DNA from 4 places in the Streptomyces glycanivorans genome. Region 4 is predicted to be linked to each of the others. Evidence: riboswitches for the same ligand, from Rfam matches in the RefSeq annotation. Region 4 holds a riboswitch; each other region holds the start of a gene.

Region 1 (5,606 bases), 4.1 Mb from region 4:
ATCTCGATTCCCACGACCTCGGTTCCCACGACCTCCACGCATCATCCGGCTCCCACGGTCACGTCGAACCGGACGAGGCGGGGGCAGCAGGCACGGGCACGTACACGGACATGTACGACGAGGTTCCGGAGACCGCAGCCGAGCCCGGCCGGACGATGCCCGAAGTCGTCGATGTGCCCGCGGAATCCGCCTCCGTGGCGGCCTCCACACACCCCGTGGGCCGTTCCTCCGCCGCGCGCGGCGGCAGCCGGGGCAGGCGCCGCACCCCGGCGAAGCGTTCCGCCCTCCTCACCGTCGCCGTCCCTTCCGCCTGCGTGATGAGCGTCGCGGGTATCGCCGCCGCCTCCGTGAGCGGTATCGGCGGCGCCGAGGAGACGAAGGACGACACCACGTCCATGGCGGCCGCGGACCTGGTGAAGCCGGCCGTGGCCAACAACAAGCTGGACACCCAGCTGGCCAACCTCAGCGCTGACGCCGAGAACTTCGCCGACCGTGCCAGCCGCACCCAGGAGCGCATCGACCTGAAGGAGCGTCAGGCCGCCGACAAGAAGAAGCGCGAGGAGGAGGCCGCACGCCGCGAGGCGTTGCGTCCCAAGTTCGTGCTCCCCGTGAAGCAGCACGGGCTCAGCGCCACCTACGGCCAGGCCGGCGTGAACTGGATGTCCGTGCACACGGGAATCGACTTCCCCGTCTCCTACGGCACCCCTGTGATGGCGGCGACCGACGGCACCGTCCGTACCCAGTGGAACAGCGCCTACGGGAACATGGCCATCGTCACCGCGGCCGACGGCACCGAGACCTGGTACTGCCACCTCAGCACCACGAAGATCCGCTCCGGCTCGGTCAAGGCCGGAGACGTCATCGCCTACTCGGGGAACTCGGGCAACTCCACCGGCCCGCACCTGCACTTCGAGGTCCGGCCCGGTGGCGGCTCGGCGATCGACCCGATGCCCTGGCTCCGCAGCCACGGCGTCAACCCGTACTGAGGGACCGGCCGCGCCGGAGCGCCGGCCGGTCCGGTGCACCACGTCCCAGGGCGGGCGGGTCGGAGTCTCTCCGCCCCGCCCGCCCTGCCGGTTCAGAGCTTCTCGACCGGCGCGTAGCGCAGCAGCAGCTTCTTCGGCCGCTCGTCGCCGAAGTCGACCGTCGCCTTCGCCTGGTCGCCGAACCCGTCGACCGCCGTGACCGTGCCCAGGCCGAACTGGTCGTGCGTGACCCGGTCCCCGACCACCAGGGTGACCACCGGCTTGTCGGAGGTGCGCCGGGTCGCGAATCCCGACGGCCCCGACTTCGAGCGTGAGGAGGACAGGGACGAGGTGATGCCGGACGTCGGTCCCGCCGAGGCCGCCATCGGACCCTTGCGCTTCCACTCCAGGTGCTGGTCCGGGATCTCCTCCAGGAACCTCGACGCCGGGTTGTACGAGGGCTGGCCCCACGCACTCCGCATCGCCGCCCGGGTCAGGTACAGGCGCTCGCGGGCACGCGTGATGCCCACGTAGGCGAGCCGGCGCTCCTCCTCCAGCTCCTTCACCTGTCCGAGGGCGCGCATGTGCGGGAAGACGCCGTCCTCCATGCCCGTCAGGAACACCACGGGGAATTCGAGGCCCTTGGCCGTGTGCAGCGTCATCAGCGTGACGACGCCGGAGCCGTCCTCGTCCTCGTCGGGGATCTGGTCGGCGTCGGCGACGAGCGCGACCTTCTCCAGGAACTCGGCGAGTGTGCCCGCGCCCTCCTCCTCCGCCCGTTCCTGCTCGAATTCGAGAGCGACGGAGGCGAGCTCCTGGAGGTTCTCGATTCGGGTCTCGTCCTGCGGGTCGGTGGACGCCTGGAGTTCGGCGAGGTAGCCGGTCCGTTCCATGACGGCCTCCACGACGACCGCCGGTCCGGCGCCGGACTCCACGATCGTGCGGAGCTCCTCCATCAGCGTGTTGAACCGCTTCACGGCGTTCGCCGACCGGGCCGCCATGCCGTACGCCTCGTCGACGCGGCGCAGCGCCTGCGGGAAGGAGATCTTCTCGCGCATCGAGAGGGCGTCGATCATCGCCTCGGCCCGGTCCCCGATGCCGCGCTTGGGCACGTTGAGGATGCGGCGCAGCGGGACGGTGTCCTCGGGGTTGGACAGCACCCGGAGGTAGGCCAGGACGTCCCTGACCTCCTTGCGCTCGTAGAAGCGCACTCCGCCGACGACCTTGTAGGGCAGTCCGACGCGGATGAAGATCTCTTCGAAGACACGGGACTGGGCGTTCGTGCGGTAGAAGACGGCGACGTCGCCCGCCTTCGCGTCGCCCGCGTCCGTCAGCCGGTCGATCTCGTCGGCGACGAACTGCGCCTCGTCGTGCTCGGTGTCGGCGACGTAGCCGGTGATCCGGGTGCCGGTGCCCGCGTTCGTCCAGAGGTTCTTGGGGCGACGGCTCTCGTTGCGCTCGATGACGGCGTTGGCCGCCGAAAGGATCGTCTGCGTGGAGCGGTAGTTCTGCTCCAGCATGATCGTCTTCGCGTCCGGATAGTCCTCCTCGAACTGGAGGATGTTGCGGATGGTCGCGCCGCGGAAGGCGTAGATCGACTGGTCCGCGTCACCGACGACGCACAGTTCGCCCGGGGCGTCGGCCTCGCCCGCCGGGCCCACCAGTTCGCGCACGAGGGTGTACTGCGCGTGGTTGGTGTCCTGGTACTCGTCGACCATGACGTGCCGGAAGCGGCGGCGGTAGTGCTCGGCGACGTCGGGGAACGCCTGGAGCAGGTGCACCGTCGTCATGATGATGTCGTCGAAGTCGAGGGCGTTGGCCTCGCGCAGCCGCGCCTGGTAGAGCGCGTAGGCCTGCGCCAGCGTCTTCTCGAACCCGTCGGCCGCCTGACCGGCGAAGGTCTCCTCGTCGATCAGCTCGTTCTTCAGGTTCGAGACCTTCGCCGTGAACGACTTCGGCGGGTAGCGCTTCGGGTCGAGGTCCAGATCGCGGCAGACCAGTGCCATCAGCCGCTTGGAGTCGGCGGCGTCGTAGATCGAGAACGACGAGGTGAAGCCCAGGCGCTTCGACTCCCGGCGCAGGATCCGCACACAGGCGCTGTGGAACGTCATGACCCACATGGCGTTGGCGCGCGGGCCGACGAGGTCCTCGACACGCTCCTTCATCTCGCCGGCGGCCTTGTTGGTGAAGGTGATCGCGAGGATCTGCCCGGGGTGCACCCCCCGCTCGGCCAGGAGATGGGCGATCCGGTGGGTGAGCACCCGGGTCTTGCCCGAGCCGGCGCCGGCCACGATGAGCAGCGGGGAACCGGCGTGCACGACGGCGGCGCGCTGCTCCGTGTTCAGCCCGTCGAGCAGCGCGGCTGAGTCGACGACGGGGCGCGGGGCGCCGTCGCGGTAGTAGGCGTCGCGCGGCGGCGGAGGCGTGTCGAAGACGTCCTCGAAGAGGCCCTCCGGCACCGCTTCGGGTGCGTGCTCCTCGGGGGGCGGCGGGGGGCCGTCCTCCCCTTGCTGGAGGCCGGTCAGGAAACTGTCGTCAAAGAGGCTGCTCATCGCCTCACGAGTCTAGGCGGCCCCACCGACAGCCCGGGCCGCAACGGCGACAACGGTCCGGGACCAGGAGCGGAACGGAACGGGCTGCCTACGGAACGTGAGATTCCGGGGTCACATCCGGCCACGCGGACCATCGCCGGGAAAAGGTCACGAAAATGTATCGGGCATATCGAACATCAACCTTCACAAGGGCACCACGGGTTGGCTAGCGTGCTCCGACGGGTGCCCCGTACCCCCTTGAGGCGAACCGCGCCGCACGGGCACCCCCGCCGAATCCGCACCGCCCCGAAGGGGCCCGGAACCGGGGACCCACACGCAGCACCGGGGTGAATCGGTCCGTCCCGCCGGACCGTAGGGCAGCCTTCCGTTCCGCCCGAACCCGACAGCTAACCCGGTAGGCGGTCCACGGAAGGAGATGCCGGCCTTGGCGTCGCATCGCAAGCCCCGCACCCGGGTGCGCACCACCCCTGCCGTAGGTCTCACGACCGCGGCGCTCGCCTCCGTCACCCTGCTCTCCACGCAGAGCGCGACGGCTGCCCCCGCCGAGCCCAAGCCCAGCATCCAGGAAGTGCAGAAGAAGGTCGACGACCTCTACCGGCAGGCCGGTACGGCGACGCAGCAGTACAACAAGGCGAAGACCGCCTCGGCAGAGCAGCGCTCCAAGGTCGACGCGCTGCTGGAAGCCGCGGCGAAGCGGGCGGACAAGCTCAACGAGACCCGCCGCGAGCTGGGCAACTACGCGGCCGCGCAGTACCGCGGCGGCTCGATCGCCCCGACTGCGACGTTCTTCCTGGCGGACGATCCGCAGTCGTACTTCGACCAGGACCAGCTGATGGCCCGGATGACCAGCCGGCAGCAGAAGGCGGTCGCCGACTTCCGCACACAGCAGAAGGAGGCGGCGGCCAAGCGGGCCGAGGCGACGAAGAGCCTGGAGACGCTCACCGAGTCGCAGGCCTCGCTGCGCACCAGCAAGCAGCAGGTGCAGACGAAGCTCACCGAGGCGCGCTCGCTGCTGTCGAAGCTGACCGCCGAGGAGAAGGCGCGGCTGGCGGAGCTGGAGCGCAAGAAGGAGGCGGAGGCCGAGCGCAAGGCCGAGGAGCTGGCCCGGCAGCAGGCCGACAAGGAGAAGGCCGCCGCGGACGAGGCCACGAAGACGGGGACGGGCACGGGCACGGGGTCCGGCACGGGCTCCGGCACGGGCTCCGACAGCGGTTACGCCTCGAAGGCCGAGAAGGTCCTGGCCTTCGCACGCGCCCAGATCGGCAAGCCGTACGTGTGGGGGGCGACGGGCCCGTCCTCCTACGACTGCTCCGGGCTCACCCAGGCCGCCTGGAAGGCGGCCGGCGTCGATCTGCCGCGCACCACGTGGGACCAGGTCGAGGTCGGCACCCGGGTGGCCACGGCGGACCTGCGGCCGGGGGACCTGGTCTTCTTCTACGACGACATCAGCCACGTCGGCATCTACAAGGGCGACGGCATGATGATCCACGCGCCCAAGCCGGGCGCGAACGTCCGCGAGGAGTCGATCTACTACATGCCGATCTACGGCAGCGTGCGCCCGGCATAGCGACCTGCCCGCGCACGGCGGACGCCGCCCGTACAAGGCGAAGGGCCCGGGGTGATCCCCGGGCCCTTCGTCGTACGACCGCCTGCCGCTCAGGTCCAGAGCGTGGCGATGAAGATGTTGGCGACGGTCAGCCCGCCGACCGCGGCGAACGCGCCCTTGTCCACCTTCTCATCGTCCCGCTTCACGTAGACGAGCGCCAGGATCACGATCAGGACCAGCAGCTTCACGCCGATCTTGATGTTGTTCACGCTCCGGTCGTCGGCCTGGTCGAGCCCGACCAGGGCGACGCCCGTGACGAGCATGGTGAGCGCACCGTGCAGCATGGCCGGGACGAAACGGGCCTCGCCCGCCCCCATGGCCTTCATCTGGGTCAGGAAACCACCCAGCAGGGAGGCGATACCGATGATGTGCAAGGCCACGAAGACATTGATGAGTACGTCCATGGCCGCAGCCTAACCGCGGCCATATCACCACTCTTCGGCCAGGTACGACTTACCGATGAGTTGCCCCCTGGTCTGCGCG
Region 2 (5,606 bases), 6.6 Mb from region 4:
AGGTGTCGATGCGGATGTTCCGCCGCGTGGACGCCCCGCCCGCAGGTCCCGACGACTACGCCTGCCAGACCGACGGCATGATCGGGCTCGGCTGCGGGGCACGCTCGTACACCTCCTCCTTGCACTACTCCTTCGACTACGCGGTGGAGATGCGCGAGATACGGGGCATCATCGACGGCTTCACCACCACCACGGACTTCTCCCGGGCGGAGGTCGGCCGCTACGTCGACGGCTGCGAGGCGCGCCGACGCCACCTCCTGCAGTCACTGCTCCAGGCCGAGGGCATGCGCTCCGCCGAATACCGCGAGCGCTTCGGGTCGGACCCGTACGAGGACTTCCCCGCCGAGCTGGAGCTGTTCGCGGCTCGCGGCTGGCTGGACGATTCGGCGTCCGGCGGCTCGGCGTCCGGCCACTCGGTGGCCGGACGTTCAGCGGCTCCTGACCTGCTGCGTCTCTCCCCCGAGGGCCTGGCCCACTCCGACGCGCTCGGCCCTGAGCTGTTCTCCCCGGCGGTCCGGGCCGCGATGGCCGCCTACGAGGCGAAGTGAGCCGTCCCATGAACACGGACCTGACCGTTCTCTACCGGGGTCCGCTGGCCTCGTGCGACTACGACTGCCCCTACTGCCCGTTCGCCAAGCGGCGCGACACCGGGGAGCAGTTGCGGAATGACCGGGCGGCCCTGGAGCGGTTCACCGCGTGGGCCGCCGCACGGACCGGTGGCCGGCTGTCCGTGCTGTTCACCCCCTGGGGGGAGGGCCTGGTGCGGTCCTGGTACAGGAGGGCGCTCGTCGAGATGTCCCGGCTGCCCCATGTCAGCCGGGTCGCCATCCAGACCAACCTCAGCTGCCGCACCGGCTGGCTGGCCGAGGCGGACCGCGACAAGGTCGCCCTGTGGTGCACCTACCATCCCGGTCAGACGCCGTACGAGCGGTTCCTCGCCCGGTGCCGGGAGCTCACGGCCCTCGGGGTGCGTCACAGCGTCGGGATCGTCGGTCTCGACGAACACCTAGAGGAGGCCCGGCGTCTGCGTTCGGCGCTGCCGCCCGAGGTGTATCTCTGGGTCAACGCCGCCGAGGGGCACACCTATACGGACGAGCAGGCGGACCGCTGGACGGCCCTGGACCCGCTGTTCCCGTACAGCAGGCACCCGCACCGCTCCGCCGGGCTGCCCTGCCGGACCGGCGAGTCGGTCGTGTCCGTGGACGGTGACGGGACGGTGCGCCGCTGCCACTTCGTCCGTGCCGAGCTGGGCAATCTCTACGACGGCAGCTACCGGGACGCGCTCGGCCCGCGCGGCTGCCCGCTCGATGTGTGCGACTGCCACATCGGCTATGTGCACCTGGAGACGCTGCCGTTGTACGACGTCTTCGCGGGCGGAGTGCTGGAGCGGATACCCGCGGACCCGGCGCGGGTGCTCGCGGACCCGGCACAGGTGCTCGCGCGCCCTGCACTGGTGCCCGTCTGCACGCCCTCACCCGCCGGACCGGTGCCGGCAGCCGCTCCGGACGGACCCGTGTCACCAGGCCCGTCCCGGAGTCTGCTCCCGTTCGTCGGCCGCTGACGGGAAGCGTCGGGGTCCGACAGCCCCGGAGGGTCGGCGGAGTCCGACGAGGCGCCGGGTTCCGCGCGGTCAGAGCGGCAGCAGGTCGGGGCGCTTGGCCTCGACGTGGTCACCCGAGGACTCCCCGCGCAGCCTGCGGCCGATCCACGGGACCAGGTACTCCCGCGCCCACTGGATGTCGTCCCGCCGCACCTCCAGCGTCCCGCGCTGAGCCTGCGGGGGCCACACCTGGTCGGGGTCGGCCGGCACGTCGAGGCCGAGGACCTGGGCGGCGCGCAGCGCGACCCGGGTGTGTCCCTCCGCCGAGAGGTGCAGCCGGTCGTTGTCCCAGGCCCGCCTGTCCTGCACGGACCGCAGGGACCACAGGTCCAGGACCGGGCAGTCGTAACGGTCGGCGATCGACCGGACGTGCGCGGTGTACATGGCGATCTTGCCCCGCAGGTGCTTGAGGACAGGGATGCCACGGGTGTCGAAGCCGGTGGTGACCAAGACGGTACCGACCGATTGCGTCAGGTCGGCCACCGCACGCTCGAAGCGTTCGGCCACGTCGTCCGGGTCGGAACCGGGACGGAGGATGTCGTTGCCGCCCGCGCAGAAGCTCACCAGATCAGGTGCCAGCTCCTTGGCGCGGGGGACCTGTTCCTCGACTATCTGGTCGAGGAGGCGTCCGCGTACGGCGAGATTGGCGTACCGGAAATTCCCGTGCGGGTCGTCCACGGGCCCGACCATCGCATCGGGGACCGGGAGCTGGTCCGCGAGGAGGACCGCGAACCGGTCCGCCCAGCCGACGAGGGTCCCGCCGGGGCCGGGGTCTCCGACGCCCTCGGTGAAGCTGTCGCCGATCGCCGCGTACGACCCGATGATGCCTCGTCTGTTGTTTCTCGAATCGTCTGCCACAAGGGCTTATCTTGCACCTTCGAATGTGACCTACGCGACCGTAATAAGGGGTTGACGGTTGGTGAGAAAGACCACCCGGTCAGTTTTTGGTAAAGCAGGAATAAGGAGAGGGGCGGTGCGCCCCGGCGCACCGCCCCTCTCCTCGACCCTCAGGTGGTGTGCCTCAGACGGACACGCCGTGCGAGCGCAGGTAGGCGATCGGGTCGACGTCCGAGCCGTAGCTCGGACCGGTCCGGACCTCGAAGTGGAGGTGCGGGCCGGTGGAGTTGCCGGTGGAGCCGGAGAGGCCGATCTGCTGGCCGCCGGTGACGGTCTGGCCGGTCGAGACCTCGAGCGAGGACAGGTGGGCGTACTGCGAGTACATCCCGTCGCTGTGCTGGATGACGACCTCGTTGCCGTACGAGCCGCTCCAGCCGGCGGACACCACGGTGCCATCGCCGATGGACCGGACGCTGGTGCCGGAGGCCGCCTGGAAGTCGGAGCCGGTGTGGTAGCCGCTGGACCAGCTGGCGCCGGAGGCGCGGTACTGGGTGGTGACGTTGGGGTTCTCGACCGGAGTGGTCCAGCCGGAGGCGGTGCTCTCCGACGCGCTGGAGTCGGCGGTCTTCGCGGCGGCCTCCTGGGCCGGGGCCGGAGCCTTCTCGGCCGGGGCGGACTTCTTCGCCGTCGACGGGGCTGCCTTGGAGGGTGCGGCCTCCGAGGAGCCGGACGCCTTGGCGCCGAGCGTCAGCTTCATGCCCGGGAGGATCAGGCTCGGGTTCTCGCCGACGACGTCACGGTTGTCCTTGTACAGCTTCTGCCAGCCGCCCTTGACCTCGTGGTCGGCAGCGATCTTGGCCAGGTAGTCACCGGAGACCACGGAGTAGGTCTTCGGGGAGCTCTTCGCCGCCGAGGCGGGAGCGCTCTGGGCCGCGACGGACTTGGCCGGAGCCGCCTGCTCGGCGGCGTGGGCGCCGGTGGCGCCGATCAGCGGGAGGGCGAGAACGGCGCCACCGGTCCCCGCGGCAAGGACGCCTCGGGAGATCGGGCCGGTCTTCGTACGACGGTGCTTGCCTTTTGCGGGCATGGGGGATTTCCTCTCCGGCGCCTGCGAGGTGAGCTGTCGGGTTCGGACTGGAGATGCCCGGCCGCACTAAGTGCGACTTGACCCCAAGCCGTGCCGGATCGCTCCGGACGGCGGCCTACCTGGTTCCCCCGCTCCTGCCACACGTGAGTCGGTGCGGATTCCGGGCGGCGGCAGGATTAGGCGTTCCGTCCGGATTGATGGTGACCGTAAGCGAGCCGGGATGCTGCGAACAAGCCGCCGATTGCGAACCGGAATCCACGCTTCATTTCCGTCGCGGAATTCCCGTCACACTCCGTGGATTACGGATCTTGGCTTTCCGCGCGGGGTCCGGAATACCCATCGGCACGTTCACCACACACCGTCACGGATATGATCCCGCTCACCCGCCTCACCTCATCTCCCTTACAAGCAGGGCATGTTCTATTAAATGCAGCAATACGGACATGTCGCCGCTCCTCCCGCCCGATGACCCGCCGCCTCCATGACCGAGACGGTTGCCTGATGCAGCCATGTCGTATCGTCGCGAGCGTGCCCCCGTCGGCGAGCGGCGCCGACGCCCGACACTCCAGGAGCCCTTGTGACGCAGCTGCCAGAGGTCCCGCCGGCCGGCCACGGACCCAAGGACGTCGCCCTGACCGGCGTCCGCAACTTCCGCGATGTCGGCGGGCTTCCGACCGTGGACGGCCGCACCGTGCGCCACGGGCGGCTCTACCGCAGCGGTCACCTCGCGAACGCCACCGAGGCCGACGCCTCGTTCCTCGCCGGGCTCGGCCTGCACACCATCTTCGATTTCCGCAATGCCGCCGACCACAAGCTGGACGGCCTCGACGTGGAGCTGCCGGGCGTCCGGAATGTCAGCATTCCTCTTTCGGACCCGGCCGACGGCGCCGAGTTCTGGCGGCTGGTGCGCGACGGGAACATCCAGCAGTTGCGCTCGATCCTGGCGGACGGCAAGGGCACGGAGCGGATGGTCGCCTCGTACCGCTCGATCATCAAGGACCGCACCGCCGAACACAGCCGCGTGCTCCACGCGCTGGCGGAGGACAGCGTGCCGGCACTGATGCACTGCGCGGCGGGCAAGGACCGCGCGGGCCTCTCGATCGCGGTCGCGCTGCTGGCGGTCGGTGTCGAGAAGGAGGCGATCGAGGCCGACTACCTCAAGTCGAACGACGCGCACCGCCGCTACAAGGTCCGGCGCAGCGACACCTCGCCGGTGGGGATGTCCGACGAGGTGATGGAACTGCTCGACCCGCTCTTCGGAGCAGAGGCCGAATACCTGGCCGCGGCGTTCTCGACCATCGAGGAGGTCTGGGGCAGCACCGACCGCTACCTCCTCGATGGGCTGAAGATCAGCCCGGAGACCCGCGCGAAGCTGCGCGAGCGGCTCGTCGAGGACGCGTGAGCCCGAGGCTCAGCCCTTTCCGGCGACCGTGAAGAGGAGGAAGAGGAAGGCCGCGACGACGTGTCCGGCCACCAGATAGGCGAAGAGCCGGATCACGACACCACGGGGCATCCGCCGCTCCTGGGTGTCCGCGCTCTTCGGCCGGCGCGGGGTGAGGGGGTCGTAGTGCTCCGAATCGGACATGTCAGTCCTCTCTCCCGGCCTGCCGGGCCGGGGTGTCGGTCGGGGTTGCGGTCCGCGTGACGAAGGTGTCGCACGGCGTGGGGCTCGCCGGATCAGAGCCGGTGGGCCCCGCCGCCGAGGCAGAGGTCGGTGGTCGGGCTCTGCAGCAGCGTGTGGACGAACAGCAGGCGCGCCCCACCGATGTCGAGCGCCGCGATCCGGTGCGGGGTGAGTGAGTCGAAGTGCGCGCTGTCACCCGGGTCGAGGTCGTGCACGGTGTCCCCGAGCACGACACGCAGCCGGCCGTCGAGGACGTACAGCCACTCCTCTCCGGGATGGACGCGGACGAGGTCTCCCTCGGTGCCGTAGGGGACCCGCACCCGCAGTGCCTGCATGGCACGGCCCGAGCCGCCGGCCTGGCGGTAGAGCCAGCCGCCGCCTTCGGTGCCGCCCACACCCTCGAGCGGGCCGCCGCGGACGATCGCGTCACGTTCGGGCGGGATCTCGCCCAGGAGCTC
Region 3 (5,606 bases), 3.5 Mb from region 4:
GGTGCGGTGATCACGGTGCTCGCGCTCTGCGGTCTGGTGATCCTCGCGCTGGTGCGTCAGCAGACGGGCACCGAGGGCTTCCTGGTGGGCCTCGGGCTGGCGGTGCTGCCCGTTCCTCTGCTGATGGCGGCGTTCCGCTGGCTCGACCGGGTCGAGCCGGGACCGTGGCGGAATCTGCTGTTCGCCTTCTCCTGGGGTGCGTGCGCCGCCGCGCTCGTGGCCATCATCGCCAACTCCTTCGCGACCCGGTGGATAGCGACGGCGACCGCGGATCCGGCGAGCGCCGACACCCTCGGGGCCACGCTCGTCGCCCCGGTCGTCGAGGAGAGCGCGAAGGCCGTCGCCGTCCTGCTGATCTTCCTCTTCCGCAGAAGGCAGTTCGGCGGAATCACCGACGGCATCGTGGTCGCCGGTTTCACCGCGACCGGTTTCGCCTTCACCGAGAACATCCTCTACCTGGGCAACGCCTTCGGTGAGGACCAGCACCTCGGCACCACGGGCTTCGCCTCCGTGACGGCCGGGACGTTCTTCGTACGCGTGGTCATGTCGCCGTTCGCGCATCCCCTGTTCACCGTGCTCTCCGGGATCGGCTTCGGCATCGCCGCGCTCGGCGGCGCGCGCCACCGGGTACGCCGTGTCGTCCTGCCCCTGGTGGGGCTCGTCCTCGCCATGGGCACGCACGCCCTGTGGAACGGCTCGTCCGCGTTCGGGCCGTACGGCTTCTACCTGGTGTACGGCGTCTTCATGGTGCCGTGCTTCGGCCTGGTGACCTGGCTGGCGGTCTGGTCGCGTCAGCGGGAGCTGCGCACGCTCTCCACCGAGCTGCCGGTGTACGCGGCGGCCGGCTGGCTGGCCCCCGCCGAGCCGCTCGCCCTGGCCTCGATGCGGGCGCGGGGCATGGCCCGTGACATGGCCAGGCACTGGAACAGCCACCCGGACCGCGCCCGGGGCAAGGCCGCGGCCCGCGCCGTCGCCGAGTACGAGTCGTTCGCGACGTCCCTGGCCATGCTGCGCCGGAGGGCACGCCACGACGGAGCGGGCCATGACTTCGCCCTGCGCGAGCAGGAGTTGCTGCACCACCTCTGGCAGCGTCGGGAGATCGCGGGTCCGGCCCTCACGTACGCCGCCCACGCGACGGGCCGGCTGCGCGCCCACCGGCCGCCCGTGCCGCCCCCGTTCCCCCGCCAGTACCCCTACGGCGGCCCGCCCCCGCACCGGCTCCCCGCACCGCACCGGCACTACGGCGGCCACAACCCGTACACGGAGGACGGCGGGCGGCGGACCCCGCCGCCCGCCTAGGGGACGTCCACGCAGCAGTCCCGCACGGTTCTCCGGCGGGACGTCACGGACACCCCTGGGGACGTCCGCGCGGGTGGGTTCAGGCGGACGCCCCGGTCAGCTCCGCGAGCTCCTGCTCACTCAGCCGGAGACCGTCCACCGCCACCAGCGCGGGCAGCTGTTCGACCGTGCGCGCGGAGGCGATCGGAGCGGTCACGGTCGGCCGGGAGGCCAGCCACGCGAGGGCGACCGTGGCGATCTCGGCGTCGTGTTCCTGGGCGATCCTGTCGAGCGCCGCGAGCACCTTACGGCCGCGCTCGGTCTCCAGGTGCTTGCCGGCGCCCTCGGCCCGCGCACTCTCGACGGTCGCCCCCGGCCGGTACTTTCCGGTGAGGAAGCCCGCGGCGAGCGAGAAGTACGGGACCGCGGCGAGGCCGGCGGCCGCCGCCGTGTCCTGGAGGGGGCCCTCGTAGGTGTCTCGCGAGACGAGGTTGTAGTGCGGCTGCAGCGCGACGTAACGGGCCAGGCCCTCGCGCTCGGAGAAGTCCAGGGAGGCCCGGAGCCGTTCGGGACTGATGTTGGAGGCGGCGATCTCACGCACCGTCCCCGCCTTCACCAGCTGGTCGAGCGCCGTGATGATCTCCTCGACGGGGACGCTCTCGTCGTCGAAGTGCGTGTAGTACAGGTCGATGTGGTCGGTGCCGAGCCGGCGCAGGGACGCCTCGGCCGCCGCCTTGATCGTGGTGGGCGAGAGCCCCTTGTACGAAGGGTGCGCGCCGACCTTGGTGGCGATGACGACGTCGTCGCGGCGGGAACGGGACGCCAGCCACTTGCCGATGAGGGTCTCCGACTCACCGCCCTCGTTGCCCGGGATCCAGGCCGAGTAGGAGTCGGCGGTGTCGATGAAGTTGCCGCCGGCCGCGACGTACGCGTCGAGGACGGCGAACGTCCGCTCCTCGTCGGCCGTCCAGCCGAAGACGTTGCCGCCGAGAGCGAGGGGAAAGACCTGAAGGCTCGAAGAACCGAGCGGGCGCAAAGACGTCATGCCGAGGGACAACCAACGGGCGGAGCCAACTATTCCGCTCCGCCGCCGCCCCCGGGGGCCGCCTGCTCCCGGCCACCGGGGACCACCTTCTCCCGGCCGCCGATGACCGCCGCTCCCGGCCCGCCCCTACTGGCACGCCCCCCGCCCGGCCCGTCCCGCGGTCCCGGACAGGCCGACGGCCCTGACGTCGGGGGGTCGTGCGTCAGGGCCGCCGGGGTTCTGCTGCGCCGGTAGCCGGCGCGGGGGATCAGATCGTGAGGCCCTTGCCCCGGAGCCACGCCATCGGGTCGATGCCCGCGCCGTCCGCGGTGTGGACCTCCAGGTGCAGGTGGGCGCCCGTCACATTGCCGGTGGCGCCGACACGGCCGATGGTCTGACCGGTGGTGACCTTCTGTCCTGCGACCACGTCCATCGAGGACTGGTGGCAGTACCAGACCTCGGTGCCGTCGTCGAGCTCCAGGACCGTGCGGTAACCGTACGAACCGGAGTAGCCGGCCGACTTCACCGTGCCGCTGTGCACGGCCTTGACCGGGGTCCCGGTCGGAGCCGCGAAGTCCAGCCCGGTGTGGTAGCCGGAGGACCACATCGAACCGGCCTGACCGAAGGTCGAGCTGATGTAGTACGACGAGGTCGGGACGGCGTAGCTGGCGGCGAGCTTGGCCAGGCGCTCTGCCTCCGCCTTCTTCTTCGCCGCCTCTTCCGCCGCCTTCTTCTTCGCGACGGCCTCGGCCTCCGCCGCGCTCTGCTGCTTCGCCGCCTGGGCCGCGGCCGCCTCGGCCGCCGCCTTCTCCTGCGCGGCCTTGGCCTCGGCGTCGGCTCCGGCCTGCTGCTGCTCGGCCTGCTGGAGGATGCGGGCGCGCAGCGCCTCACCCGCGTCGGTGGCGCCCCCTTCGGCCTCGGCCGCGGTGATGCCCGCCGTGGTGAGGGGGGAGGACGCGGCGACCGTCTCGTGGTCCGAGTCCGAGTCGGAGTCGCCGGACATGAACGCGCCCACGCCGGGAAGGGACTTGGCGTCAGGGAGATTGTCCGCGATGGAATCGGGAAGAGAGATGGAGACCGGCGGCTTGCTCTGCGCGGTGGCCATGCCGCCCGCACCGACGGCCGCTATGACACCGACGCCGAGGACGGTGGAGCTACGGGCGAGGCCGCGCTGCTTGGCGACGCGATGCCGACCGCGTACGGGACGGATGGACTCCTCGGTGGGATTCCATTCCTCCCAAGTCCTGCCGTCGTCGCCGAAGCTGTCGGTCCTGAAGGGTGACGGGGCCTCGGGGGCAGGCTGGTTGGACGCCACGTGGGCGCACTCCTTTCCTTCCTTCTCGCCTACCGGGTTAGCTGACGGGTTCGGAGCAGGAAGGTCTCCTACGGACCCCTCCGTCTCTCACGAGACACAGGTGTCCGATTCACCCCATGTAGGTGGTTCCCCGGTTCCCTTGCGGAATTCGGCGCTGCGCACGGTGCCGCCTCTTGCGACGGCAGGTACAACCGCGCTGCGTTATCGAACGTTAATAGACACCCGGGTCCGATTCCAAGCTGTTCCCACAGATCGTTCACGCCTCTGGCCTGGACTTACAGGGCTCAATCGGGCGTAAACCGGCAAGTTGAGCGCCCGTAATCCAGCTGCCAATTTCTGACGGTGCGTCAAATGTTATGCGGAGCGGAGCCCTTCGACTACCGACGGTCGCAACCGCTCATTCACGGTCCCGCCGCACGATCTTCACGGTGGTCCGGCGCTCCTGCTGCCCCCTCGCCGGACGCGCGACCGCGAGGAGCGCCAGGTCGTCCGTCGACCGGCCCCCCGTGTGCAGCCGTACGTCGTCGGTGAGCGCGGACAGCAGCTCCTCGGGCCCCGGGAAGAGCCGGCCTCGGAGCCGGTCCGCCGGGTCGTAGAAGACTCCTGTCATGTCCCGCGCCTCGGAGAGCCCGTCGGTGAACGCCAGGAACATCGCCCCGGCCGGCAGCGTCCACTCGTCGGACCGGTCGGGCCACGTGCCGAGCCCCATCCCGAGCGGGAGGGCGGGCGCGGTCGGTGCCAGCACGTCGAGCACGCCGTCGGGGTGCAGCACGAGCGGCTCGGGATGCCCGCGGTTGATGACCTTCAGCGTGTCCGAGCCGACCGGGATCTCCGCCAGGACTGCGGTGACGAACCCTTCCATGGAGTCGAGCCCGCCCCGCCGCGACCCCTCCCGGGCCAGAGCCCGCTCCAGCCGCTGGGCGACCCCCTCCAGCGACCTCTCCTGCTCGGCGGCCTCCCGGAACGCCCCGATCACGACCGCCACAGCCGCCACGGCGTCCAGCCCCTTGCCCCGCACGTCCCCCACGACCAGGCGCACCCCGTGCGGCGTGTCCGCGACGGCGAACAGGTCACCGCCGACGAACTCGTCCGCCTGGGCGGCCTCGTACCGCGCCGCGACCAGGAGTCCGCCGATCCGGTCCTCGGGCTTCGGCAGCACCGCGCGCATCGCGGTCTCCGCGATGACCCTGGCCGAGGCCAGCTGTTCGGTACCCCGGCGCACGACGCGGTTGATGAGGACGGCGAGGGCGCCGACGGTCACCAGGGTGAGCAGGTCGGTGATCGACACGACCCTGAGGATCGCCCCGTCCGACAACCGGATGGCGAGCACCACCAGGATCGCGGCCACCGCGACCCGGACGGTGCCGGCCAGCGAGAAGAAGGGGGCGGCGACCAACGAAGCCGCGGCGAACAGCGGTACCGCGGTGACCTCGGTCGGCGTCCCGACGTCGAAGGCCACCCCGACACAGATCATCACGGCGGGCAGGGCGCGCACGAGCCGCCGGGAACGGGAAACCCCGCCCACGCCCCCTCGCCGCCCGTCCCGCTTCCCCACCTGTGCACTCCTGCCCGGTCCACCCACGGCTGCGGACGGTATCGCGCCCCGCCCCCGCCGCCCGGAGCCGCGCCGGACGGCGGCCCGTCGTGGGCCGAAGGGAGGAGCGCGCCGGAGCCCCGCCTCCGGGGGTCAGTCGGAGAGCCGGTGCTGCGCGTGGATCGTCAGTGCATCCCGTACGAAGACGGCGGTTCCGTCCCCGTGGCGATCGTAGTTCCTCCCGAAGCGGGGATCGGCGACGTACATCTCCCCGAGCCCGGTCACATACGCGCGGGTGACCTCGGCCGTCGCCGACAGCCACGCGCAGTGCCGCCGCGCGATGTCCTGCGCCTCCTCGCCGCCGGGCTCCAGGCCGGCGGCCCTGGCCGCCCCGTAGTCCCGGGCGATGTCCTCGTGCACGCCCTGGAAGCGGACGCGTTCGGCCTCGCTCAGCC
Region 4 (5,606 bases):
CCGAGACGCTGCGAGCAGTACGAGCAGTCCTCGGGGCAGAGCCCGGACTTCAGGTTCACCAGGTAGTTGAGTTTGACGCGCCGGCCGAACCACTGGCGGCGCACCTTTCCGGCCGCGGCCACCACGTCGAGCAGTTCGTCGTCGGAGGTCGCCAGTACGGCGAGCGCTTCGTCCCGGGTCGGCAGTTCGCGCCGCAGCCCTTTGTCCACCAGCGTGTTCAGCAGGTCCATGGCCTTGATCCTGACGTACGGCACCGCCATCGGCCAAGGAGGAACCGGACAGTACGTCCGGTCGATGCTGTGTGTATTGCCACACCCTGGCCGGTTGCGCACCCGGCTAAGGTCTGTGAGCTGCCTACAAAAAGGGACCCGCTCATGTCCTACGCCCCCTTCGACTGGATCGACGACGAGGCCCGGCGCCGAGCCGCCGCCGGACTCGTCCGGACGCTGCGCCCCCGGGCCGCGGAGACGGAACTGCTGGACCTCGCCAGCAACGACTACCTGGGGCTGAGCCGCAACCCCGAAGTGACAGCAGCGGCAGCGGCGGCGGCACGGACCTGGGGCGCGGGTGCCACCGGGTCGCGGCTCGTCACCGGGTCCACCGCGCTGCACGCCGCACTCGAACACGAACTGGCCGCCTTCTGCGGGTTCGAGGCCGCCCTGGTGTTCTCCTCCGGCTACGCGGCGAACCTCGCCGCACTCACGGCGCTGACCGGACACGACTCGCTGATCGTCTCCGACGCGGGCAACCACGCCTCGATCGTGGACGGCTGCCGGCTCTCCCGGGCCGCCACCGCCGTCGTACCGCACGCGGACCCCGAGGCCGTACGGAAGGCGCTCCGGACGCACGGCGGGCGGGCGCTGGCCGTGACCGACTCCGTCTTCTCGGTGGACGGCGACGCCGCCCCGCTCGCCGGACTCGCCGGTGTCTGCCGCGAAGCGGGTGCGCCCCTCGTGGTCGACGACGCGCACGGACTCGGGGTGCTGGGCGAGGGCGGGCGCGGGGCGCTCGCGGCCGCCGGGCTCGCAGGCGGCGAGGGAATCGTGGCCACTCTCACGCTCTCCAAGTCGCTCGGCAGCCAGGGCGGAGCGGTCCTCGGCCCAGCCCGGGTCATCCGTCACCTGGTCAACACGGCCCGTACGTTCATCTTCGACACCGGACTCGCACCGGCGGCCGCCGGAGCGGCCCTGGGCGCGCTGCGTCTGCTGCGCCGCGAACCCGAACGCGCGGAGAGGGCAGGGGAGGTCGCCCTGGAACTGCACGGACGGCTGGTGGCGGCCGGCCTGACCGCCGTGCGTCCCGACGCCGCCGTCGTGTCGGTCCGTGCTCCCTCGGCCGAGTCGGCGGTGCGCTGGGCCGCCGACTGCCGTGCGGCGGGGCTCGCCGTGGGGTGCTTCCGGCCGCCTTCGGTGCCCGACGGGATCTCGCGGCTGAGGCTGACCGCCCGTGCCGACCTGACCCAGGAGCAGATCGGAGCGGCCGTGGACACGATCCTGACGACGGCGCCGCTGCCGGTCAGCTGACCGGGTGGTCGCGCAGTCCGGCCACGAACGACGTCCATGCCGTCGCCGAGAAGCGAAGCGCGGGCATCGACGTGTTCTTGGAATCCCTCACGGCGAGACGGGCGTCGCCGAGCGACGCGGCTTCCACGCAGTTGTTCATCCCGGTGCTGCGGCTGCTGCGCCGCCACCTCGGTGCGGGCTGTACGGGACGGTCGGACATCGTGCCCCCCTCGGGCAGTCTGAAGGTTCCGCCTGATCGCCGCGGCTCAGAGCGGCGATGAGGTCCAGCGAATGCTCCGGCGACAGCGCGTGCTCCTGCATCGTGCGGAAGGCCGAGCTGTACGCCTCAAGGTCTTCTCTCCGCTCCAGGTAGAGACTGCTCGTCAAGTGATCGAGAACGATCACATCCAGATCGAAAGTGGTCGAAAAAGAGAAGATAACGAACGGCCCGGTGAGGCCGATATAGCTCCCCGCGGAAAATGGCAGTAACTGGAGCATCACGTGCGGGAATTGAGCCACTTCCGTCAGATGGCGCAGCTGTCCCTCCATCACCCCGGGCCCGCCGACGCTCCGCCGCAGTACCGCTTCGTCGATCACGACGCTCAGCCGCAGCGGCCGGGGCGAGTGGAGGACGTTCTGCCGGGCGAGCCTGACCTCGACCAGCGAATCGAGCTGGGCGGGCGGCAGCCCGTCCAGTGAGGACCGGGTCACTGCCCGCGCGTAGTCGGCGGTCTGCAGCAGTCCCGGGACCACCGAGGTCTCCAGCGTGCGCGCGGCGAAGGCCTGCGACTCCAGGCTGATGAAGTCGCGGTACTGGGGCGGGATGAGCCCACGGTAGGCGTGCCACCACCCGTTCCCGCCGCCCCCCGCGGAGCCGGCGAGCGTCCGGAGCAGGGAACGCAACTGCCGGTCGTCCACGCCGTACGCTTCCATCAGCCGGGTCACGTCACCCGGTGTCACCCCGCTCGCCCCCGTCTCGATCCGGCTCACCTTCGACTGGTGCCAGCCGAGCAGTGCGGCGGCGTCCCGGCTCGTGAGTCCCGATGTGTGGCGAAGAGCGCGCAGTTCCTCCCCGAGCTTGCGACGGCGTACAGCAGGGCCGTTCCGCATGACGGCCTCCTCCCGTTGTCACGGAGGGCCGTACCCAAGCGGGGGCCGGCCCGGAAAGGGGCAAGTGTCGCGTCCGCACACGGCCCGGGCGGCGGAGTTCACCGTATTGGGCGATAGATATATGCATATCTTGGTGGATCGCCGTCATGGAGGGCGGCAACGGTGGCAGTCTGGCGCGAGGCACAATCCAGGCCGGCCGTGGGCCGGTCGGGTGGGAAAGGGACGGCGTCGCCATGGCAGACCATCAGGAAGCAACCGTCACTCTGCCGAGCGATCCGGTCTCGGTCTCCGCGGCGCGGAGATATGTGGCCCAAGTGGTCACGGACTGGGGCCTGGCCGAGGACGGCGACACCGCCGACACCATCCGGCTGATCGTCTCGGAACTCGCCACCAACGCCGTCCAGCACACCTTCGGGCAGTCGCCCACCTTCACCGTCGATCTCCGGCTCGACCGGGACGTCGAGTTCTACCTGGGTGTGACGGACAGCCACCCTCGCCGGCCCCAACGGCTGCCCGCCGCGGTGCGGCAGGACAACGGGCGCGGCATGGCGATCATCCGGGCCCTGGCGAAGGAGCACGGCGGCAGGCTCGGCGTCAGCCCCACCCCGGACGGGGGGAAGACCGTGTCGATCGCCCTTCCCTGGCCGGTTCCCGCGCAGGCGTGACGCTGTCGCACGCGTGACCGGGAGAGGTCTCACCCGGCGGAGGCCGGGCGTCGGACGGCGGGCGGTGACGGAGACATCGCCGACGACCACCTCCGGCACCACCGACAGGCCGAGGACCACGCCGACCGGCGCGGACATCCGGACGCGGCCCGGCTGCGGCCGTCGGCTGCGCCGGCCGCGTACCGCCCGTGCGATCAAGGGCGGCAGCGGCACGGCACTCACCGCGTCGGGGCTCGTGCTGGTGACCGGTCCCCTGCTGCGCCGAACCTGCTGGGGAGGAGTGTCAGCGGACCCTCCCGTACCAGACGTTCCCGGACCAGATCTTTTCCAGCCGGACCACGGCCCCGGCCTTGGGCGAGTGCCAGATCTTCCCGCTGCCGGCGTAGATCCCGACGTGGTACACGCTGCGGCCCGCGTGGAAGAAGACCAGGTCGCCGCGTTTCCGCTGCGACCTGGAGATATGGCGGGTCTTGTTGTACTGCTGCTGCGCCGTGCGGGGGAGTTTTTTTCCGGCCTTCTTGAACGAATAGAGCGTGAGCCCTGAGCAGTCGAACCGGGAGGGGCCCGTGGCTCCCCATCTGTAAGGGGCACCCTTCTTCGAGGCGGCGATCTTGAGTGCCTTCGTCGAGTGGGTGGCGGCCTCGGCTTCGTCCACGAAGCCCGGGGCCAGCACGGTGGTGCCTACGGCGAAGGTCAGAACCGAGGCCGTACCGACCCGGGCGAACAGAGACGGGACATGAACCTGCGCAGTCATGCGCAACCCTTCGTCAGCCGCCTGTGAAGGATGACCTGTCGGGTTCGGGCTGGCGAAGTTGCCCGGCCGCGTGCAGCGGCTTCACCCCGAGGGCCGTCCGGATCTCCGGCCGGCCCGTTGTGCTCGGGTCCTCCACTCCTGCCGATCCACTCCTGTCGACCAGGCATCCGGACGGCGGCAGGACTCGGCGTCCGCCCGGACCGCCCCGCCGCGGCGGCGGGGGCTTGTCGTCCCAGGGATCTTTACCTACGCGCCGCCGGATTTCCTGTCTGAAGTGGCGGTATGTGAGAGTCGTCACGACTGATCCGATCGAGTGGACGCCGCGTGCGCGGAGCCGCGGCGGCCGGACCTGACCAGCCGTGTACCAGCGGTGGAACGACGTATTACGTTCAGTGTCCGCGTCGGATGCGCAAGTTGGGCTGTCCCTCGGGCGGGGGACCTTCTACGCCGATCGAGCGAGGGAAACTCATCGGCCTGCCGGGCGTGTCGTACACGTGTGCCGAAAGGGCCGGTGTGATCGGCGAGTCGGTGGTGAACACGGTCAACTCGACGGCTCCTGAGGCAGGGCCACCCGGCCCGCCCGGCGCTCTCCGTCCAGCAGTCGCAACGCCCTGGCCAGGGTGTCCGCATGGATCTGCGACTCACCCCGCTCATGCATCAGCACGAGTGCGTCCCGTAAGGCCACCGCCCGCGACGCGAGGGCCTGGGCCGCCCGCAGCGCTCCGTAGGTGTCGCTGCCCCGGGCGGGATTGATGCGCCCGACCTGGTCGAGCACCTCCAGATAGCAGTCGATGAACTCGGCCTCGGCGCGGGTCAGTGCGGGAAGCTGCGGGAACTGGGGTGGGAGCATCGGGCGTTCACCTCGACGAGTGCGGCGGCTGGGGCGGCGTGCGGTTCTCCACGACGTGGTCCACCAGTCCGTACGCCAGGGCGGCCTCGGCGTCGAGGATGGTGTCCCGTTCGATGTCGGCGGCGATCCGGCCCGTGGAACGACCCGTGTGGCGGGCCAGCATGGCCGTGAGCAGCTCGCGCTCGCGCGTCAACTCGCGGGCTCGGATGTCGAGATCGGACAGCTGGCCCTGCACCGGCTCGTCCAGAACGGGTTGCTGGATGAGTACCCGGGCGCCAGGCAGGGCATGTCGGCGTCCCGGTGAGCCGGCGGCGAGGAGCACGGCGGCGGCCGCCCCCGCCTGCCCGAGACAGAAGGTCTCCACCTCGCAGGCGAGGAACTGAATGGTGTCGTAGATCGCCGTCATCGCGTGGAACGAGCCCCCGGGCGAGTTGATGTACAGGGAAAGCGGCCGGTCCGGGTCCGCGTGCTCCAGATACATGAACTGGGCGACGAGGTCGGTCGCCGCGGTGTCGTCGACAGGCGTACCGAGGAAGACGATCCGCTCGGACAGCAGCTTCGCGTACGGATCCGTGTTCCGGGTTCCGTGGGCGGTGCGCTCGGTGAACTCGGGCAGAACGTAGCGGGCGGCGGGACGGAACATGGCGGTGCCTCTCCTGGACCTCGGACTGCATGAATTCGAAGTACGTAAAAAATGTACAGGACGTACAGGAGGTTAGAATGGG

Evidence for each region. A riboswitch is a leader RNA that binds a small molecule or an ion and turns the genes downstream of it on or off. The one in region 4 is predicted to bind cyclic di-AMP.
Region 1: it holds a riboswitch for cyclic di-AMP, as region 4 does, so the genes downstream of both, P8A20_RS13925 (C40 family peptidase) here and P8A20_RS32520 (C40 family peptidase) in region 4, are expected to answer to the same signal.
Region 2: it holds a riboswitch for cyclic di-AMP, as region 4 does, so the genes downstream of both, P8A20_RS03350 (M23 family metallopeptidase) here and P8A20_RS32520 (C40 family peptidase) in region 4, are expected to answer to the same signal.
Region 3: it holds a riboswitch for cyclic di-AMP, as region 4 does, so the genes downstream of both, P8A20_RS16860 (M23 family metallopeptidase) here and P8A20_RS32520 (C40 family peptidase) in region 4, are expected to answer to the same signal.

Annotation. Positions count from the first base shown of each region.
Region 1 covers NZ_CP120983.1:3,262,211-3,267,816, forward strand. The annotation lists gene P8A20_RS13915 (M23 family metallopeptidase) at 1-986, shown strand, start outside; gene pcrA (DNA helicase PcrA) at 1,079-3,517, opposite strand; cyclic di-AMP (ydaO/yuaA leader) riboswitch at 3,775-3,934, shown strand; gene P8A20_RS13925 (C40 family peptidase) at 3,933-5,084, shown strand; gene P8A20_RS13930 (hypothetical protein) at 5,174-5,527, opposite strand.
Region 2 covers NZ_CP120983.1:734,517-740,122, forward strand. The annotation lists gene P8A20_RS03335 (STM4012 family radical SAM protein) at 1-548, shown strand, start outside; gene P8A20_RS03340 (STM4011 family radical SAM protein) at 557-1,561, shown strand; gene P8A20_RS03345 (SGNH/GDSL hydrolase family protein) at 1,631-2,458, opposite strand; gene P8A20_RS03350 (M23 family metallopeptidase) at 2,622-3,524, opposite strand; cyclic di-AMP (ydaO/yuaA leader) riboswitch at 3,528-3,688, opposite strand; gene P8A20_RS03355 (tyrosine-protein phosphatase) at 4,102-4,926, shown strand; gene P8A20_RS03360 (DUF6126 family protein) at 4,936-5,109, opposite strand; gene P8A20_RS03365 (helix-turn-helix domain-containing protein) at 5,202-5,606, opposite strand, start outside.
Region 3 covers NZ_CP120983.1:3,856,466-3,862,071, forward strand. The annotation lists gene P8A20_RS16850 (PrsW family intramembrane metalloprotease) at 1-1,299, shown strand, start outside; gene P8A20_RS16855 (aldo/keto reductase) at 1,379-2,323, opposite strand; gene P8A20_RS16860 (M23 family metallopeptidase) at 2,571-3,617, opposite strand; cyclic di-AMP (ydaO/yuaA leader) riboswitch at 3,629-3,781, opposite strand; gene P8A20_RS16865 (PP2C family protein-serine/threonine phosphatase) at 4,015-5,172, opposite strand; gene P8A20_RS16870 (MerR family transcriptional regulator) at 5,305-5,606, opposite strand, start outside.
Region 4 covers NZ_CP120983.1:7,322,431-7,328,036, forward strand. The annotation lists gene bioB (biotin synthase BioB) at 1-230, opposite strand, end outside; gene P8A20_RS32495 (8-amino-7-oxononanoate synthase) at 375-1,523, shown strand; gene P8A20_RS32500 (DUF397 domain-containing protein) at 1,516-1,722, opposite strand; gene P8A20_RS32505 (helix-turn-helix domain-containing protein) at 1,659-2,612, opposite strand; gene P8A20_RS32510 (ATP-binding protein) at 2,846-3,277, shown strand; gene P8A20_RS32520 (C40 family peptidase) at 3,561-4,031, opposite strand; cyclic di-AMP (ydaO/yuaA leader) riboswitch at 4,060-4,138, opposite strand; gene P8A20_RS32525 (hypothetical protein) at 4,573-4,881, opposite strand; gene P8A20_RS32530 (ATP-dependent Clp protease proteolytic subunit) at 4,889-5,524, opposite strand.